DNA from 3 places in the Pseudomonas mosselii genome. Region 2 is predicted to be linked to each of the others. Evidence: riboswitches for the same ligand, from Rfam matches in the RefSeq annotation. Region 2 holds a riboswitch; each other region holds the start of a gene.

Region 1 (5,214 bases), 300 kb from region 2:
CCCAGGTGCTCGTTGAGCCACAGGTGCAGGGCCTCGAAGGCGGCGCTGTCCTCGCCCTGGGCCTTGAGCAGTTCGCTGAACTGCGCCTGGCCGCCGGGGCGCTTGAGGAACACCACCAGCTCGCGGGCCACCTGCATGGCCACCTCGCGGCCACAGTCGGCCTCGACCAGGGCCAGCGCCAGGTCGATGCCGGCACTGACCCCGGCCGAGGTCCACACTTGGTCCTGTTGCACGAAGATCGACTCGGCGTCCACTTCGATGGCCGGGAAGCGCCGGTGCAGCGCATCGCACATCGCCCAGTGGGTGGCGGCCCGGCGTCCGTCGAGCAGCCCGGCGGCGGCCAGCAGGAAGGTGCCGCTGCACACCGAGGCGGTGCGTCGGGCGCGTTGGGCGGCCTGGGCCAGCCAGGCAACCAGCTCGGCATGATCGGGGAGGGTGCGGACGATCTCCGGCGCGCCGGGCACCACCAGGGTGTCGAAGGGTTCGCGCAACCAGGGCGCCAGTGGCTCGGTACCTACCGCCAGGCCCTCGGCGGTCGGCACCAGGCCGCCCTCGAGGCTGGCGGTGACCAGGCGGTAACCTGGCAGGCCGCGGGCGGCGCGGGCCTTGGTCGCGGCCCAGAAGACCGTCTGCGCGCCGGTGAGGTCGAGCAGGCCCATCTGCGGGTAGGCGAGGAACAGCAAGGTGCGCGACTGATCCAGGGCGTGCACGGGTGGGGTGGGGATCGGCGGGATGTCGGTCATGGCACGCTGCTTGTGATGAAGGCGTAGGCCCTAGTCGAGCAGGTGGCACGGTGCTGATCAAGCACCGTGCGACGAACGCTGGAGTCCGCCTCAGAAGCGGTAGTCGACCGTGGCGAAATACGAGCGCGGCGTGCCCAGCAGCCATTGCTCGCCGCTGTAGCTGGACTGGGCGTACTGGCGGTCGAACAGGTTGTTCAACTGCAGGCCCAGGCGCACGTCGGGCAGCACCTGCCAGCCCAGGTTGGCATCGACCACGGTATAGCCCGGCACGCGCTGGTCGTTGGCCGCGCTGGCGCAGCGCTCATCCACGTAGCGCAGGCCGATGCCGGCATCCACGGTCTGGCCGAAACCTTTGCTCAGCCACAGGTTGGCGGTGCGTCGCGGCACGTCCTGCGGACGGTTGCCGGCGCGGTCGTGGACCGTGCCGTTGTCGCCTTCCTCGAGAAAATCATCGTACTTGGCCCGCACCAAAGCGGCATTGGCCGAGAGCTGCCACTGGTTGCCCAGCGCCAGTTCCAGGCTGGCCTCCAGGCCGTCGGAGGTCTGCTGGCCGGCCTGCTGGCTGTCGTGGGTGAGCGGGTTGTACACCGGCAGCTTCTTCTTGACGATGTGATAGGCCGCCAGCGTCCACTCGCCACGGGTATCCCAGAAACGTTGCTTGAGGCCTACCTCGGCCTGCTTCGCTTCGGTCAGTTCCAGGCGCTTGTCCGGGCGCTGGGTGAGCAGGTCGCCGACGCCGTCCTCGCTGGTCGAAAACTGCCCATACAGCGACAGGTCGTCGGTGACAGCGAACACCAGGCCGGCGCGCCAGTTGCCGCCCTGCAGGCTGCGGTCGCTGCGGCTGTTGTTGGCCAGGTCGTCGCGGTCGATGTGATTCTGGTCGCGGCGAATGCCGGTGACCAGTGCGAGGCGGTCGGTCAGCTGGGTGCGGTTTTCGGCGAACAGGGCGAAGGTGTCGACCTTGGACAGCGTTTGTGCGCGGGTTGGGCTGAGGCTATGGAAGCCGCCCGGAGCCGGATGCCACGGGTCGAGCGGGTCGCTGCCGCCATCACGGTAGGGCGAGTTGCTGTCGACGTTGAAGCGGATGCGGTTGTACTCGGCGCCGACCACGGTCTTGCTGTCCAGGCCGAACAGGCCATGGTCGAAGGTGAAGCTCTGGCGATCGCCGAGCTGCTCCTGGTTATGGCGAATCTCGAGGAAGCTGCCGCGCTGGATCACGCCGTTGGCGGCGTCCCAGGTGTAGGACTCGGCATTGCGCCACTGGCGGCGGCTCTTGATGTAGTACAGCTGGTTGCTGGCACTGACGCGGTCGCTGAGGGTCCAGTCGGTGGTCAGGCGCGTCCACTCGTCGTGGTAGCGCTGCTCGTCGTTGCTGACGTTGTAGTTCTTGCGCCGCACGCTGCTGCGCAGGTGCCCATCGATCAGCGGGGTGCCGTAGTAGTTGGCCGGTTGCGCATCGCCGCGTTCGTGGGCGAGGGTAAAACTCAGGTCGTCGCTGGCATCGAAGCGCAGGGCGGCGCTCAGGGCCAGGCTGCGCGAGTCGGTGCGGTCGACCCAGCCGTTGCCGGCCTGCTGGTTGAGGGTCACGCGGTAGCTCAGGCGCTCGCTCAGGCTGCCGCCGCTGTCCAGGCCCAGCTGCTGGCGGTCCCAGGAGCCGTAGCCCAGACGCAGGTGGTTGCGGATCTCGCCAGCGAACGGCTGCTTCGGCACCACGTTGACCACCGCGCCGGTAGCGCCTTCGCCGTACAGCACCGAGGCGGGGCCGCGGATCACGTCGATGCGCTCGAACATCCACGGATCGACCGGGAAGGTCAGGGTGCCGGCACCGGCGTACAGGCGCGAGCCGTCGAACAGGGTCATCACCGAACTCTGCCCGGTGAAGCCGCGGGCCGACAGGCCGGTGCCGCCGTCGCCCGGCGTGCCGATGAAGGTAAGGCCCGGCGAGCGGGTCACGGCGTCCTGCACGGTGAGGTTGTTGCGCTGCTGGATCTGCGCCTCGGTCAGGCTGCTGGTGCTGGCCGGGGTGTCCAGGGCGCTGAGGTTCAGGCGCGAACCGGTCGGGGACGGGGTGGCCAGGTCGATGGCCTGTGGCTCGCGGGTGTCGGTGATTGCCGTGGAGGGCAGGGTGAAGGGCGTTACTTCATGATCGTCGGCCAGCGCCGGCAGGGACACGGCCAGGCAGGCCGCCAGGGTGTGAAGCTTGTTGATTCGGGACATGTCGTTCCACTGCTGCAGGAAGAGATGGATCCCGGTGGAAAACACGCAACGGTCAAGCGCACGCAGGCGCGCACGCGGATACCGGCCTGCGCCCGCCCACCGCGGGTTGCCAAGTAGCGCCTCAGGCCGGTCTCCGGGCTTGCGAGGGGCATGAAGCCTTCACCTTCCCATGCGTGCGCACAGTGGTCTGTCGAAGGATTCACTCGCTTACCGTTGCGGGGGCAGCGCCGGACTTGTCGTGACAACGACGCACCGGCTTCCCGTTTCACCCTGCGCACGGCGGCGCAGGACACCTGAAACTGGCGCGCATCTGACCATTGAACGGGCAGTGAGTCAATCGTTTGAGTGGGTGGGGAAACTGTGACGGACAGGGCGGTTTAGAGCGGTTTGCCAAATTTTTTCGAACTTTTGCCAAGCCCGTTGTCTCGAACCGGTCGTTCGCCATTCATTCACGTCATGGAGACTTTTGCGAATGTTTACCCGTAACCTGCTGCGCCACGCCTGCCTGCTTGCCCTGCTCGGTGCCCCTCTGGCTGCCACGGCGGCACCGAGTACCGACCCGCTGTTCACCCTCGGCTTGCTGGGGTCCTACGACAAGTTCAAGTTCGAGGGAGGAAGCGAATCGGACAAGGAACACATGGGCCAGGGCGGTGTGTTCGCCACGTTCGGCAACAAGATGACCGCCGAATCCGGGTTCATCTACCAGATCGGTGCCGAGGCCAAGTATGGCAAGAAGAACGACAACAAGCTCAAGGAAGCCCAGGCCGACCTCGACCTGGGCTGGCGCGCCGCACTGGATGCGCGCAACTTCGTCGACCTGACGGTGGGCGGCGGGTACAGCTGGACCCGCTTCGAGCCCGAGATCAACGATCTTGATACACGGCTGACCTACAAGTCGCCGTTCGCCAAGGCAGCGCTGGGCTACAACCACCAGTTCGACGCGTCGACCCTGCGCGTGGAGGTGGGCGCGCGCCACACCATTGATGGCCGCGCGCGGCTCAAAGTCGATGATTTCGGCAGCGACAGCGTCGACATGAAGGACCGCACCAACCCGTATGCGGAGGTCACGCTGCTGATGAACCAGCAGGGCGGCATGCCGGTGCAGGTGGGGGCGTACTACACCCGTACAGAATACAAGCTGGACGAGGATACGCCGGTGGCCGACAACACCAAGCTCAAGCGCGACGAGTTTGGGGTGAAGGTGGGGTTGGCGTTCTGATCGGTTGAGCCTGCGCTGATTCCGTCGCGGGGCAGGCCCGCGATGGATTCAGCTGCCTCTTATCGCCCGCGTCGGCGCGACACCCGCGCCTCGATGTTCTTGCGCCCGATCAGCAGCGCCGGTTTTTCCACGACCGGCTCATCGGCCAGCCACTTGTACATCACCAGGCAGTCCACCAGGCCCAATTCGGCATGGCGGTATGCCTTGGGCAGTCGCCCGACGGTCTCGAAACCGAGCTTGTGCCAAAGCGCCACGGCCACCTCGTTGCTCGCTACCACCGAGTTGAATTGCAGGGCCAGGAAGCCCTCCTGGCGCGCCAGCTTCTGCGAGTGCTCGCACATCAGCCTGGCCACGCCCCGGCCGCGTGCCTGTTCGCAGACCATGTAGCCGCAGTTGCCGACATGTCCCCCGGGGCCGGCGGCATTGGCCTTGAGGAAGTAGGAGCCAAGCAGCACGCCGTCTTCATCGGCCACCAGTGTGCGCAACGGGGTTTCCAGCCACAGCCGGCGCGCCTGGTCGAAATCCAGGGCGGGGTCGAAGGCGTAGGTCTGGCGGGCCTGGACGATGGCCTGGAAGGTCGGCCAGAAGCGCTCGAAGTCTTCCGGGGTCATGGGGCGGATCTGGATCATGGTGGTTCCTGCACGGGCTGAGGCGCCAAGTCTGGGTGTCGCGGCGCCCGCGCGCAAGGGCGCCCACGCCGCAACCTGCTCAGGCGTCGGCCTTGCCCACGGCGTCTAGCGCCCTGGCCGAGTAGACCAGCGCGGCGCCGGCATTCATCGCCACCGCCACGCCCAGGGCCTCGGCAATCTCTTCGCGGGTGGCGCCGTGCTTGACCGCCTGCTGCGAATGCACGGCGATGCAGCCGTCGCAGCGCGTGGTGACCGCCACGGCCAGGGAGATCAGCTCGCGGGTCTTGGCGTCCAGGTGGTTGGTCTTGGCCCCGGCGCCGCTGGCGGTCATGTAGCCGGCCACGGTATCGGGAGAGAGTTGCTTGAGATCGCCGATGCCGGCCATCAACTGCTTACGGTAGGCTTC
Region 2 (5,214 bases):
GTCGTGGGTCATGGACAGCCCATAGACGGTGTACGACGGCACCCAGGCGGTGTTGGCGGTGTTGGCGTACACCGACGACACATAGCGGGCGTCGGCGCCGACCTGCCAGCCCGGCGCCAGGTCGTAGGTCAGCCACAGGTTGGCGACACGGTCGGGGATGTTCACCGGGTGCTTGCCCTTGCGCGAGTACACCACGCCGCCGATGGTCTCGTTGAACTCGTCGTACTCGGCGTTGACCCAGCTGAAGTTGCCCGCCGCCAGCAGCTTGGGCGTGACCTTGAACGAGGCCGCCAGCTCGAGGCCGGTGGAGGTCTGCTGGCCCGCCTGCTCGGTGGTATTAGGCACGGTCGAGGAGGGCACCGAGATGTTCTTGCGCACGATGCGGTAGGCCGCCGCGGTGGCCGAACCGCGCCCGTCGAGGAAGTCGAACTTGCTGCCCACTTCCACCTGGCGCCCGGTGCTCAGGTCGAAGTCGCCGACCTGGCTGAGCGAGGCGCCAGTGAGCGAGCCGCCCGGCGGCTCGGCCGAGGTGCTGTACTGGGTGTACAGGCTGATATTGGACGTCAGGTCGTAGACCAGGCCCAGGCGCCCGGTGAAGGCGTCCCAACGCCGGTCCAGCTTGGCCCGGCTCACGTGGTCGACCACGTCGAAGTCGATATGGTCGTAGCGCAGTGCCGATATCAGCGACAGTTGGTCGGTCAGGCGGGTGCGGTTCTCGACAAAGCCCGCCGTGGTGTCGGTGGTAGTGCTGCGGCCTTTGGCGCGCGGCGCGTCCATGCCGGGGATGTCGAGGAAGTGGTCGGGCTGGAAGCCATTCGGGTCGATGATGTCGAAGGCACCTTTGGACAGCGGATAGGCGGTCTGCTGGTTGCGGCTGTAGTCCACGCCGAACGCCCAGTCGCTGGCCAGACCGAACAGCTGGCCTTGATGGGTCAATTCGGTGCGATTGCCGTTGACCTCCTGGTCGTGGCGCTGGCGGTAACCGCCGGAGCGGGCGATGTTGGTGTTGCTGGCGTTGTAGCGGTACACCTCGAGGTTGCGATAATCGCGCTGGCCGTTGTAGTGGTAGAAGGTGTTGCGCAGCTGGTTGCTGTCGTCGATGCGGTAGTCGGTGATCGAGCGCAGCCAGCGGGTGCGCTGCTCGTAGCGGCCGTCCTCGACGTTGTAGTTGTTGAAGCGATTGTGTTTGTCGATGTGCAGGGTGCCGACCGCCGGCTGCAACACCGGCGTGCCCCAGTACGGGCTGTCTTCCTTCTCTTCCAGGTACTCGATGGCCAGGGTGTGCGAGAGCTGCTCGTTGATGTCGCTGAGCAGCGAGAAGGCCAGGTTGCCGGCACCGTTCTCCTGGCGGTCGATGTAGCCATTGGTATTGGTGCGGCTGTAGTCGAGCCGCGCGTAGTGGCGCGGGCCGTCGCCGCTGTTGAGCGCCTTGTTGAAGCCGACCGAGGTTTCCAGGGTGTCGTAGCGGCCGTAGCTGACGCGGCCTTCGAAGCTGTCCTCATCGCGGTTGGCCAGTTTGGTGATCATGTTCAGGCTGCCGCCGACCGCGCCACTGCCGTTGAGGAACGACGAGGGGCCGCCGAGCAGTTCGACGCGGTCGTAGATCCACGCGCCAACCGGGCGCGCCGTGGCGCCGTACTGCAGGTTGATGCCGTTGAACAACTGGCTGATCTGGGCGCCGTTGAAACCACGGTAAGACACGTAGCCGCCCCAGCCGGGCGGTGCCGAGGCGTTGACCCCGGGCAGGGCGTTGGCGGCGTCCTGGAAGTTGCGCGCGCCGATGCGCTCCATGGTCATGCGGTCGGCAACGCTGACTGAGGCGGGGTTTTCGCGGGCGCTGAGGTTCAGCCGCGAGCCGCTTTCGATGGGGCGGTCAAGATCGAGCGTGGTGGCTTCTTTGGGTTGGTCGGCGGTGGCCGTGACGTTGCTGGCGGGCAGGGTCAGGGTGTCATCCTGCGCCCAGGCGCAGGTTGCGCTGCCTACGAGCAGCGCCAAAGTGGTCATGCGGAACATGCAAGGCTTCCTGGCTGAAATCGGTGGGCGCACGCCCGCTGCCGATCAGGCAGTAGTACTTGGGCGTGGCGATGTCAGAACGCGAGAAGCGAAGCGGGGGAGGCGCGCGGATTGACCAGGGGCCAGCGCTGCTTGGGCAGGGGCGGCGCGGGTTGTCTGGGTAAGGGTTTGCTCGACTCCCCGGCGAGCAAGGCCAGCAGGCCGAAGAACACCGCCAGCAGGGTGGCGCTGAACAGGCTGGCGATCACGCAGTCGCCGCCGGCAGGCAGCACCGGGTCGGTGATGTCCTGGTCGCCCTTGAACACGCCGCTGCTGTCGGCCGCGCACCAGGCGGCGTCATCCAGGCCGGCCAGGCGCAAGCCTGCCATCTGTCCATGGCCCATGGCGCACAGCAACGAGCCGAACAGGATGCTGAAATACAGCACCCAGGCGACTTGCGATCGTGTGTGGCGGGCCAGCTTCATCGGCAAAGCTCGAAGGGAATGGGTTGGGCGTGCGGATTCTACAACTTTTGACACATCTGCCTAGAGTGTTCCTGCGATAAAAAGCATTCGAAACGATACGCCTGCCTGGCTTGACGCCTCTGGGCCCCAGGTGTTCAGATGCCGACCGATTTCAGGTGTCCCATGCCGCCGCGCATGGGGTTAAACGGGAAACCGGTACGAGTCCGGTGCTGCCCCCGCAACGGTATGCAAGTGATGCCTTCGACAGACCACTGTGGCCAATGCGCCATGGGAAGGTGAAGGCGTCTAGTCTTGCGAGCCCGGAGACCGGCCTGGAATGTGGTAGGCAAACTCCTGCGGTGGGCGGGCATGGGCCGGTATTGGCGTGTGCGCGATCCGTGCTCCTGCGTGCTTCTGCGAAAGTCACTTTCGAGAAGAGCATGATTGCTGTGATTCACTCCCGACGTTTATCCCCCAAGGCCCGGACCCTGCTTCTGGGATGCCTGGCCAGTCCCCTGGCACTGGCCGAAAACACGCCCCTGGTCCTCGACCAGCAGATCGTCGTCGCGCCGTCGGTGGAGTCGACCAACGTCGCCGCCATGGCCCAGTACGGCAGCAAGGTCGAGATCGTCAGCCGTGAGCAGATCGAGCGCGCCGGCCCCGGCGCCGACATCACCCGGGTGATGCAGATGTTCATCCCCGGCTTCTACGTCGCGCCGAAGAACGGCCCGTTCGACTACGGCACCTATTCGCTGCTCGGCGGGCGTAACGACGACACCCTGATCCTGCTCGACGGCGTGCGCTTGAACAACCGCCTGTACGGCGGCCTGTACCTGGACACCCTGCCGGCCAACGCGGTGGAGCGCATCGAGGTGCTCAAGGGCGGCCAGAGCCTGTTATTCGGTACCCAGGCGGTGGCCGGGGTGATCAATATCGTCACCCGCAGCCCGCAGAGCCGCGAGGCTTCGGGTGAGGTCAACCTGGGCCTGGACAGCTTCGCCGGCAGCAGCAAGGACGCCCGCGTCGAGCGGATCTTCAGTAACGGCTTCGGCGACCTGGGCCTGCTGGCCTATGTCAGCCACAACGTCTCTGATGGCTACCAGCCGTTTCGCAACCGCGACTACAGCGGCAACGTCAGCGACAAGAAACGCGGTTACGAGGTGACCACCTTCGGCGGCAAGGCGGTCCAGGCCTTCGGCGACGATGCGCGGCTGGAACTGTTCTACCAGTACACCGACGCCAACCTTGATTTCGCCCGGCCAGTGAACAACTACAAGACCACCAACGACCGCGTGCAGCAGATCGCCACGGCGACCTTCGAGCAGCGCCTCAACGAGCGCCTGAGCTACTTCATCAAGGGCCACGTCAACGATTGGGACACCCGCTACACCCGCATCAACAACCGTGACGATGGCAGCCGTAACGTGGTCAACCACAACGACTACTGGGGTTTCACCGACTGGGGCGTGCAGGCCGAGGGCAAGGCCGAACTCGACGGCGGCCATGTGCTGGTGTTCGGTTCCGACAACCAGTGGTTCAAGGGCCAGGACGATGTGCTGGTGATCGACGACAACAAGGCCCAGGCCAATGCGCTGTATGCCCAGCTGCGGCCGAGGATCGAGGCCTTGCCGGACTGGCACCCGAGCCTTGGCGTGCGCCACGAGGCCATGAGCGGCGGCGACAGCGCCACCGTCGGCATGCTTACCTCGCTGTACGACCTGAACGACAACTGGCAACTGCGTGGCCAGTACGGCAGCGCCTACAAGCTGCCCAACGCCGAGCAGCTGTTCGTCAACGAGCCCGGCGACGAGATCGGCAACCGCGACCTCAAGCCCGAGAAGAGCCGCAACGCCGAGCTTGGCCTGGACTACCACGGCCTGCTGCTGGCGCGCGAATTCAGCGCCAGCGTCACCGTGTTCCGGCGCAAGATCACCGACCTGATCACCCTGGACGGCAGCCAGTGGGTGAACGGCCAGGGCCAGGTGCAGATGCGGGGTTTCGAGGCCGATGCACGTATCCAGCTCGACGACCAATGGAGCCTGCAGGCCGACATGACCCGTAACCTCACCGAGTCGCGCACCGGGGCGACGATCAACGACGTGCCGAGTTTCTTCGCCCGCTCGCGGCTCGGCTACGAATCGGCGGACCGCATGTGGGGTGCCGGAGGGGCCATTCGCTACATTCGCGATGTGGTCAGCTCCAAGGGCGTCGAGTACGGCCATTACTCGGTGGTCGACGTCGATGCCTACCGCTACCTGGACGGTGCCCGCCAGCACCGGTTGAGCCTGCTGGTGGAGAACCTGTTCGACCGCGACTATGTCACCAGCCGGGCGAGCAACGTCGACAATCTCGGACGGCCGTTCACCAGCGAACTGCGGTACACCTACACCTTCTGAGGGGCGTGAGCATGGACTACCAGCGCGTGTTGTTCGTCGGCCCTGGCCTGGGCGTTGGCTCTGCGGCCGAAGCCTTTGGCGCCGAGGTCCGCGACCTGCGTGGCCGCGAGGCGGGCCGGGATATCGTAGATACCCTGGAGGGCTTCGATGGGCTGTGGGTGGTTATCCGCGAGGCCCTTGACCAGGGTGTTGAGCGCTTGCTGGTAGTGGACCTGGAACCCACCTCGGACAGCGCCTACCTTGACTGGCTGCGCGATGAGCTGGGGCGTCTGGCGCAAGGTCGGGCCGGTGTCTGGGTCACGGCCCAGGCCTTGGGCCGTCGCGGCCTGGACGCGCGGGCGGCCTGTGCCAGCATCGGTGAG
Region 3 (5,214 bases), 730 kb from region 2:
CCATAGTGTGGCAGCAGCTCCTGGACGATGCGGGCCAGGTGGCGCACCCCCAGATGGATGGCCAGGGTACTGCCGTGGCGGGCCAGGTCGGCCAGTTGCTCACCGGCCGGCATTGGCGAACGGTCGCCAAAGCGGGTGAGGATCACGGTCTGCGCCACATCGGGCAAGGTCAGCTCGCAGCCGAGCAGCGCGGCACTGGCGGCGGTGGCGGTGACGCCGGGGACGATCTGGTAGTCGATATCCAGTTCGCGCAAGTGGCGGATCTGTTCGCCGATGGCGCCATAAAGGCTGGGGTCGCCGCTGTGCACGCGCGCCACGTCCTCGCCGTTGGCGTGAGCCTGGCGCATCGCCTCGACGATCTGCTCCAGGTGCAGTTCGGCGCTGTTGATTACCGTGTGCGCCTGGTGACCTTCCAGCACGGCGGCGGGGACCAGGGAGCCGGCATAGACGATCACCGGGCACTGGCGGATCAGGCGCTGGCCCTTGACCGTGATCAGCTCGGGATCGCCGGGGCCGGCGCCGATGAAATAGACCGTCATGGGGGTTCCTTGTATAGAAGAGTGGCGGATTATCCGCCGATGGCCAGAGCCAGGGTAGCGCTGCCGAGGACCTGCCTCGGCACGTGCAGGCGGCCGTTATCGCCGGCCAGGGCCAGTGCGGCGCTTTCGGCGACGCCCCAGCAGCCGGTCTGCGCGTACGCCGTGGGCGAACGCTGGCTGAGCTGCGCTTCGAAAGCCAGTAAATGCGCGGCATCGAAACAGATGTACGGCAGCCCCAGGCGTTCGGCCAGTGCCAGCAGGCCGGGCTCTCGGGCCTTGGGCTCGATGCTGGCAATGCCGCGCAGGGCCGAGAGGGGCAGGGCGTTGCGGGTGAGGGTCTGGCGCAGCAATACCGCCAGGGTCTCGACCGGGCAGCCGCGGCGACAGCCAAAGCCGGCGTACAACGCCGGCTGAGCAGGCAGATCGCGCATCAGGCCTGGCTGGAGCGACGGTACAGCCAGGCGCTGAGCAGGCCCAGGGCCAGCCAGAACGCGGCGTTGGTCAGCCAGGAAGCGATCTTGAACTGGGTCTCGAGGGCTTGCGGCGCCAGGCTTTCATGCACGGCCGGCTGTGGCGCGCCGATCAGGTGCGGGATTACCAGCAGAGCGACACCCAGCGCCTTGAACAGCCAGTGGCGGGCGAACACCAGCAATGCCAGGCCGGCGGCGGTGGCCGCTGCGGTGCCGATCCACCAGGTCTGGCGCTGACCGAGGTCGGCGGCGGCGGTGCCGGGCAGTTCCGGTGGCAGGCCCAGGGTCGGCGCCAGGCAGAACACGGCAAAGCCGGCCAGGCCCCACAGCGCGCCGGTGGCCACGCGGTTCGGTTCACGCAGGCCGTAGAGAGCGACCAGGATCAGGGCGAAACCGACGGCGACCACCAGGTTGCCACCGGTGGTGGACAGCACGCGCTGCCAGCCGTCTTCCGGCGACCAGGCTTCGGCGCTGTGCTCATGCTCGTGGGGCGCGGTGGCGTCGCCGTGTTCATGGTGTTCGGCGACCGGGGCGGCGGACTCGTAGGTTTCCGCCTGGAGAATCAGTGGGGTGACCCAGAAGCTTTGCAGCAGGGTCAGCAGCAGGGCCGCGAGCAGGCCGCTGAAGCCCGCGGTACGGGCGATGCGCGTAATCATGCGGGTTTACTCAGTGGCAAGGGAAGGCGGCGCTGTGGCGGGTATCGTGGGCAGCGTTGTGCACTGCCTCGATGTGCGAGAAACCGGCGAAGTACACCAGGCACAGGCCCAGCAGGCTGGCGCCGACCGCGACGATCAGTCGCTGGCTGAGGCTGACGGGGGTGGCGATACTGTGTTTGGCGCTGGTGATGGGCATGACGCGTTCCTCTGCTGCTTTTGTTGTGGCAACGGACATGCGCGACGACCCCGGGCACGATTGGCCCAGGTGATACGACGACGCCCGCCCACCGCGGGGTGTACTGTGAGCACGTGTCAGGCCGGTCTCCGGGCTGGCGAGGTGGAGCAGGACTCCGTGGGGCGTCACCTTCCCATGCCTTACTGTTGGCACAGTGGTTCGGACGCTTCTCTCGCTTACCGTTGCGGGGGCAGCACCGGCCTTGTCGGCTCCTTAGCAATGGAGGCGCGACGCACCGGTTTCCCGTTTCACCCCCGTCGGGGGCACCTGAACGCAATGCGCTAGCAAATCACGGGGCCGGGCCCGCGTCAATCGCCATGGCGGTTGACCGCCAGGCAGGCACTGCGTAGCCTTGCCGCTGCGAGGTTCTCGGGCGTTGGCCCGAGCTAAGACGGGAACGCGGTACAAGCCGCGGCTGCCCCCGCAACTGTAAGCACTGAAGGGTTCGGCACAGCCACTGCGCAGGCGCGCGGGAAGGCGCCGGCCCACCGGCCAGCGAGCCGCAGCGGTGCGAGCCAGGAGACCTGCCTCGTGACGTTTTCGACTTTCAACCGGGCGGGGTGATCCGGTGGCGAACGCGCCAGGCCGGCAGGGCCGTGGCTGTCGTCCTGCATGCCCGCGCCATTGCTGCCAAGGGCATCGCGACATGAAAACACTGGCCAAGCTTCCCGTCACCATCGTTACCGGCTTCCTCGGCTCGGGCAAGACCACCTTGCTGCGCCATATGCTCGACAACGCCCAGGGCCGCCGCATCGCGGTGATCGTCAACGAATTCGGCGAGCTGGGCATCGACGGCGAGATCCTCAAGCAGTGCAGCATCGGCTGCACCGAGGAAGAGGCCAACGGCCGCGTCTATGAGCTGGCCAACGGTTGTCTGTGCTGCACCGTGCAGGAAGAGTTCTTCCCGGTGATGCGCGAGCTGGTGGCCCGTCGCGGCGACCTCGACCACATCCTTATCGAGACCAGCGGCCTGGCCTTGCCCAAACCGCTGGTACAGGCCTTTCAATGGCCGGAAATCCGCAACGCCTGCACCGTCGACGCGGTGATCACCGTGGTCGACAGCCCGGCCGTGGCCGCCGGCACCTTTGCCGCCTACCCGGAGCAGGTCGATGCCCAACGCAAGCTCGACCCCAACCTCGACCACGAGTCGCCGCTGCACGAGCTGTTCGCCGACCAGCTGGCCAGTGCCGACCTGGTGGTGCTGAACAAGGCCGACCTGATCGACGCCGAGGGCCTGGCCAAGGTCCGTGCCGAGGTGGCCGAGGAGCTGCCGCCGGCGGTCAAGGTGATCGAGGCCAGCAGCGGCCGCCTGCCGCTGGAAGTGCTGCTGGGCGTGGGCGCCGAGTCCGAGGTGCATATCGATGGTCGCCGTACCCATCACGACTCGCATCACGACGGCGATGACCATGACGACCATGACCACGACGCCTTCGACTCGATCTCCATCGATCTGCCCGAGTCCGACGAGAGCCTGCTGCTCGACGCCCTGACCCAGCTGGTCACCGAGTTCGGCATCCTGCGCGCCAAGGGCTTCGCCGCGATTCCCGGCAAGCCGATGCGTCTGCTGATCCAGGGGGTGGGCACCCGCTTCGACAAGCATTTCGACCGCGCCTGGCGTAGCGATGAACCACGGATCACCCGCCTGGTGCTGATCGGCCAGGCGCTGGACGCCGCACAGCTGGAAGCGCGCCTGCGCCAGGCCCTGGGCGCCTGATCCATGCACCTGCTGCGGACCCAACCCGGCGGCTTCGTGCCGGACGACAGCATCGCCGACCTCGGCCAGACCCCCGCCGACCTGGTGATCCTCTGCAGCGGTGATTCACACCTGGCGCTGCTCGCCGAAACCGCCGAGCAGCTGCCGGCGCACTTTCCCAGCGTGCGCCTGGCCAACCCGATGCAGGTGCAGAACCATGCCTCGGTCGACGTGTATGTCGACCAGGTGCTGCGCCATGCCAAGGTGATCCTGGTGTCGCTGCATGGCGGCGTCGGCTACTGGCGCTATGGTGTCGAGCAACTGGTCGAACTGGCGGAGCGTGGGGTCGAGCTGATCCTGGTGCCCGGCGACGACCGCCCCGATCCTGAGCTTACCGACCTGGGCACGGTCCGCGGCGAACAGGCCGAGCGCCTCTGGCACTTCCTGCGCCAGGGCGGCAAGGCCAACGCCGTTAACCTGTTCAACTGCCTGGCCAGCCAATGGCTGGGTTGTGATTACCCGTGGGATGAGCCGCAGCCCTTGCCGCGCACGGCGGTCTATCACCCGGCCAAGGCCACGGCGCGCCTAGAGGACTGGTACGCCGAGTGGAATCCGGAGCATCCGGTGGCGCCGTTGCTGTTCTACCGTTCGCACCTGCAGGCGGCCAACACGGCGTTCATCGATGTGTTCTGCCAGCGCCTGCAGGCCTGCGGGCTGAATCCATTGCCCATTGCCGTGGCCAGCCTAAAGGAACGCGCCTGCCTGGACCAGGTCGAGGCCTGGCTCGACGAGGTGCAGGCCGAGGTGGTGATCAACACCACAGGCTTTGCCCTGTCCAGCCCCGAGCAACCCAACCTGCGTCCGCTGCGCCGCGATGTGCCGGTGCTGCAGGCGATCTGCGCCCAGGACAACCAGCCTGGCTGGGAGCAGAGCGAGCAGGGCCTGGGCGCCCGCGACCTGGCGATGCACATCGCCTTGCCGGAACTGGACGGGCGTATCATCACCCGGCCGGTGAGTTTCAAGGACCTGGCCTGGCGCAGCGAGCGCAGCCAGTCCGATGTGGTCTGCTACCGGGCCCACCCCGAACGCATGGACTTCGTCGCCGAACTGGCACGGCGCTGGGTGACCCTGGCGCGCCTGGACAACCAGGAAAAGTGCGTGGCCCTGGTGCTGGCCAACTACCCGACCCGCGACGGGCGCATCGGCAATGGCGTCGGCCTGGACACGCCGGGCGCGGCGCTCAATATCCTTGAGGCCCTGCAGGCGCAGGGTTACCCAGTGGCTGGCCTGCCTGAAACCGGCACTGAGCTGATTCACCAGTTGCTCGGCGGGGTCACCAACGACCTCGACCATCTCGACCAGCGCCCCTGCGCCCAGAGCCTGGCCCTGGCCGATTACCAGCGCGCCTTTGCCGCCTTGCCCGAGACCAACCAACGCGCCGTGCTGGAGCGCTGGGGGCCGCCCGAGCAGGACCCGATGTTCCGCAGTGGGCGCATGATGGTTGCCGGCCTGCGCTACGGCCTGACCTTCGTCGGCATCCAGCCGGCGCGGGGCTACCAGGTGGACCACAGCGCCGTATACCACGACCCGGACCTGGTGCCGCCCCATGGCTACCTGGCGT

What was found. Region 2 has a riboswitch for cobalamin ahead of K5H97_RS12385 (TonB-dependent receptor plug domain-containing protein). Riboswitches for the same ligand answer to the same signal wherever they lie in the genome.
Region 1: it holds a riboswitch for cobalamin, as region 2 does, so the genes downstream of both, K5H97_RS10930 (TonB-dependent receptor) here and K5H97_RS12385 (TonB-dependent receptor plug domain-containing protein) in region 2, are expected to answer to the same signal.
Region 3: it holds a riboswitch for cobalamin, as region 2 does, so the genes downstream of both, cobW (cobalamin biosynthesis protein CobW) here and K5H97_RS12385 (TonB-dependent receptor plug domain-containing protein) in region 2, are expected to answer to the same signal.

The regions. Positions count from the first base shown of each region.
Region 1 is NZ_CP081966.1:2,354,114-2,359,327, forward strand. It holds gene K5H97_RS10925 (GlxA family transcriptional regulator) at 1-743, opposite strand, end outside; gene K5H97_RS10930 (TonB-dependent receptor) at 834-2,960, opposite strand; cobalamin riboswitch at 3,068-3,272, opposite strand; gene K5H97_RS10935 (outer membrane beta-barrel protein) at 3,433-4,179, shown strand; gene K5H97_RS10940 (GNAT family N-acetyltransferase) at 4,239-4,808, opposite strand; gene K5H97_RS10945 (carboxymuconolactone decarboxylase family protein) at 4,888-5,214, opposite strand, start outside.
Region 2 is NZ_CP081966.1:2,659,099-2,664,312, forward strand. It holds gene K5H97_RS12375 (TonB-dependent receptor) at 1-2,013, opposite strand, end outside; gene K5H97_RS12380 (DUF2946 family protein) at 2,088-2,477, opposite strand; cobalamin riboswitch at 2,614-2,806, shown strand; gene K5H97_RS12385 (TonB-dependent receptor plug domain-containing protein) at 2,897-4,852, shown strand; gene K5H97_RS12390 (hypothetical protein) at 4,864-5,214, shown strand, end outside.
Region 3 is NZ_CP081966.1:3,390,435-3,395,648, reverse strand. It holds gene cobM (precorrin-4 C(11)-methyltransferase) at 1-539, opposite strand, end outside; gene K5H97_RS15715 (cobalamin biosynthesis protein) at 569-970, opposite strand; gene K5H97_RS15710 (CbtA family protein) at 970-1,665, opposite strand; gene K5H97_RS15705 (CbtB domain-containing protein) at 1,676-1,861, opposite strand; cobalamin riboswitch at 1,964-2,185, opposite strand; cobalamin riboswitch at 2,247-2,446, shown strand; gene cobW (cobalamin biosynthesis protein CobW) at 2,547-3,614, shown strand; gene cobN (cobaltochelatase subunit CobN) at 3,618-5,214, shown strand, end outside.